Regions from separate parts of the Serratia aquatilis genome, predicted to be linked through region 1. Evidence: predicted binding sites of a transcription regulator. Region 1 holds the regulator's gene; the other holds the start of a gene.
What was found. Region 1 encodes LexA, which represses DNA repair genes until DNA is damaged. Its sites were predicted from a motif close to TNCTGTATGTACATACAGNA; they were not measured.
Positions count from the first base shown of each region.

Region 2: a site for LexA is predicted at 1,083-1,102, ahead of rmuC (DNA recombination protein RmuC). Genes of this name have one in related genera too.

Region 1 covers NZ_CP173186.1:449,869-452,077, reverse strand. The annotation lists gene dinF (MATE family efflux transporter DinF) at 1-206, opposite strand, end outside; gene lexA (transcriptional repressor LexA) at 503-1,111, opposite strand; gene SAQUA_RS01985 (diacylglycerol kinase) at 1,229-1,603, opposite strand; gene plsB (glycerol-3-phosphate 1-O-acyltransferase PlsB) at 1,843-2,209, shown strand, end outside.
Region 2 covers NZ_CP173186.1:340,614-342,822, forward strand. The annotation lists gene SAQUA_RS01505 (OprD family outer membrane porin) at 1-1,026, shown strand, start outside; gene rmuC (DNA recombination protein RmuC) at 1,168-2,209, shown strand, end outside.

The DNA.
Region 1 (2,209 bases):
AAAAACAGCATTAGCATAAACAGGAAGCTGGTCACCATTGAACCGACGGCGACACCACCAAGATAGCTCGGGCTGTCAAGATGACCGATAACGGCTGTATCCACCAGGCCAAGCAAGGGAACCGTTATATTGGAAAAGATCATCGGCAGTGCCAGACGCCACAGGGCTTTATCGGTATCACTGGTGAAAGCAGAAAACAGGCGCATAGCGATATGTTCCCGAGGAAAGTAAGTTGGATAGGGGTTCAGAAAAGATATCGCCCCAGAGCTAGCTGGGGCGATATATCCGTCATCTTTCAATCAGCCGCTTTAATGGCCGTAACCTGAAACATGCCGGCAGATAAAATGGGCGGCTACATACTCTAAATAATTCGAGTTGCAAGAAGGCGGCAACGCAACGAATCCCCAGGAGCTTACGCAAGTCAAGTGACTGGGGTGAGTGAGGAAAGCCAACGCACATGCACATGCAACTTGAAGTATGGCGAGTATATCGGTTGTAACGCTTAAATCCAGTTACCGTTGCGGATCACGCCAACGGCCAAGCCTTCGATAGTAAAATTCTGCTGACGCAGATCAACGACTATCGGCTGAAAGTCACTGTTTTCAGGCAGTAGCTCAACAACGTTACCGTGCTTCTTCAAGCGTTTTACAGTGACTTCGTCTTCAATACGGGCGACAACTACCTGGCCGTTACGCACATCCTGGGTTTTATGCACCGCCAGCAAATCACCGTCGAGAATGCCAATATCGCGCATTGACATACCGCTAACGCGCAACAGGAAATCGGCATTAGGTTTGAATAGGGAAGGATCGACTTTAAAGTACCCTTCGATATGTTGCTGAGCCAGTAGAGGCTCACCTGCCGCGACACGGCCAACCAAAGGCAACCCCTCTTCTTCTTCCATCAGCAAGCGGATACCACGAGAGGCACCGGAGACGATCTCGATTACGCCTTTGCGGGCCAGCGCCTTCAGATGCTCTTCAGCAGCATTTGGCGAACGGAACCCCAGACGTGTTGCGATCTCGGCACGCGTCGGTGGCATACCCGTTTGAGAAATATGATCGCGAATCAGGTCATAGACCTCTTGCTGTCTGGTCGTTAGTGCTTTCATTCCGCCCCCTGTTTGTTTATACAGTCTTGCTGTGAGTATATACAGGTAACTCTTGATTGGGAACCTAAGAATGAATAAAAATCAGGGATTAGCGCCCCCATTGACAACATTATCGCTTCAGTTTCCAACGAAATGCAGCCAAAGCACCGAGCCCCAAACAAACAACGCCAGAATAATCGCCAACGATACCGCCGCAGAGCCCATGTCTTTTGCTCGCCCTGATAATTCGTGATAGTCCGTCCCGATACGATCAACCACAGCCTCAATAGCACTGTTGAGTATTTCGACAATCATCACCAGCAGCACCGAACCAATTAATAAAATGCGCGCTATCGCCCCGACATCCAGCCAGCTCGCCAGTATGATAGCCAGCACGGCGGCAACCAGTTCCTGACGGAATGCGGCTTCATTGTGCCAGGCGGCGGATAACCCTTTATATGAATAACCCACGGCTTTGACGATACGCTTCAGGCCAGTTGCTTGATTTGCCATGTTAAGAGCACCTTTTACAGAGGTAAGTGATATAGCCACCATCATTCAGGCTGCGGGCTTATGACTTGCTATTTACTGAGTAACGCAGTGGTCAGTGCTGCAAGCTGGCATGCATGCGGTATAATCTAGTTAAGTCTATCCTTTGCCCTTGATGGCTCTGGATTTCCCAACACCAAAGACCCATTTTCCGGTTTCTGGTATGCTTGCGGCGGATTGCTAACAAGAGGCTTCATGTTGTTATGTCAGGTTGGCGTATAATTTATTATAAGTTATTGAGTTTACCAATGAAACTGTTGGTAAAAAGTAAGGTTATCCCTTCAGATCCGGTCACGGAGTTAGGGTTGGATCCCTCTCGGCCGATTTTGTACGTTTTACCCTATAATTCCAAAGCGGATTTGTTGACTCTGCGCACCCAGTGCCTGGAGCAAGATCTGCCCGACCCCCTTAAACCGCTCGAAATCGATGGCACCATTCTGCCTAGCCACGTGTTTATTCACGATGGTCCGCGTGTATTCCGTTATTACACGCCTAAAGAAGAGTCGGTAAAACTGTTCCATGATTATCTGGACCTGCATCGTAGCAACTCGGACCTTGATATTCAGATGT
Region 2 (2,209 bases), 110 kb from region 1:
TTCAACAGTCGCGGGGTGTTGTACAACAATGGGTCCGGTAACAGTAAAAGCAATGCAACAGGTTTCAGCAAGATTGGGCAACGTTATATCAAACTGAAAGGGGAGGTTGGCGCTGCAGCGCTCAATGCGCAGTGGGGTTGGCAAACCCTGCATAACTATGGCGTTATCACCAACTCTACGCATTTATCACCCACCGCTTACCTGGGCTGGTCGGGGGGGATAACGGGGGGGAGATTTTCTTTGCAAGGTGCCTATGTTGAACGCTCCATGGAGCGCAACTCGCCAGACAGCCTGCGTCTGCAAACCAATGATAGGCGTTATATCAATCATCTTGTTACAGGGGAGTTGGGTTATAAAAGCGACCTGTTTACTGGGCAGTTGACCTACGGGGAATCACATAATTACTTGCGCCGGCAGACCCTGCGCCTGGGGCTTAAACCAACCCAGAAACTCAGTCTTGGTAGCCAGATTTATGCCACCCAAGCGTTGGACGATTACAAGGTAATGGCGCTGGATAGACGTAATTTTGATCGTAACGCCAATCACTATGCCTTCGACGCCAAATGGCAGGAGCCGCGTTGGAACATCAAGTTGGGTGTCTCCTACACGCGGGCACCGAAAGGCGAAGGAGAACTCGGCTTTTTTCCCCGGCACTTGACCAGAAACACTCGCGGGACTTACACCTCAATGTCCCATGTTGGTGAGGACTATCTGCGTGATGGGGAAACCATGCTGGCAGTGCTGGCCGAGTACCATATTACGCCTGAGTTTAGCGCAGGGCTTGCTGGCAACTATGGCCAGTTCAATTACCAAGGGACGATGGTGCATACCGGTGAGGTCAACGCCTTTGGCAGTTGGGCTCCTTCACACCCGGCGCTGAAAAATCTGACGGTTTTCAGCAGGATCGGCCCAGGATGGTCCTATAAGAACGTGAATAAAACGCCAGTAATATCCGACGGGAGTTACTTCCGTTCCCATTCGCTGGCGGCCGAGTTTATCGCCGAGTATCGCTTCAAACTGTTTTAGTCCTCTATATCAGCGCGGTATTCCCGTCGGTCACCGCGCGTTCCAGCATGAAAATAGGCTGGACATCCATACAGCCTCACTTTAACGTTGCAGGCAATGGGCGCAACATGCGCTGGAATTGCATAGTTAATGGGAGGCAGGGTGGATACCAGTTTGGTTTACGGTATTGGTGGCGTGTTGATAGGCCTGCTGCTGGGGTGGCTGATTACCAGCTTGAAGGCGCAGCAGAACAGCGCTCAGCATGAAACCGATTTGCGCTTGCTGGAACAATCTCTGCGGCAGGTACAAAGCGAAACCGATGCCTGCCAGGAAAAGCTACAGCGCCGCGATCAGCAACTGCGGCAAAACGATCTGGAATTGCGTACGTTACATAGCCAACTTGCTGCCGGGCAGGAGAGGTTGCAGCAACTCAACCACTGGCGTAATGAGTGCGAACTGTTGAATCAGGAACTGCGGGCGCAGCGTGAAGTCATCAGTGCACAAGAAGCCGAGCTACGTGAAGTGACTATTCGTCTGGAAGAGACCCGTATGGCGGCGGAAGAAAAGCAGCGGCTATTGATCAACAGTGAACAACGCCTGACCACCCAGTTTGAGAATCTGGCGAACCGTATCTTTGAAAACAGTGGCCGCAAGGTGGATGAGCAAAATAAACAGAGTCTGGATCGTCTGTTGTTACCGCTCCGCGAGCAGTTGGACGGTTTTCGCCGTCAGGTGCAGGATAGCTTTGGTCAGGAGGCCCGTGAGCGGCATACGTTAACCCATGAGATCCGAAACCTGCAGCAACTAAATGCGCAAATGGCGCGTGAAGCACTCAACCTGACCAAGGCGCTGAAAGGCGATAACAAAACTCAGGGCAACTGGGGAGAAGTGGTTCTGAGCCGGGTGCTGGAGGCTTCTGGTTTGCGCGAAGGACACGAGTATGAAACACAGGTTAATGTGCGCGTGGATCATCAAAGCCGTATGCAGCCCGATGTGATTGTGCGCTTGCCTCAGGGCAAGGACGTGGTGATCGACGCCAAGATGTCGCTGGTGGCCTACGAACGTTACTTTAACAGTGAGGATGATAGCGATCGTGAGGCGGCGTTGAATGAGCATATCAGTTCGCTGCGTGGGCATATCCGGCTGTTGGGCCGCAAGGACTATCAGCAGTTGCCGGGTTTACGCTCACTGGATTACGTGTTGA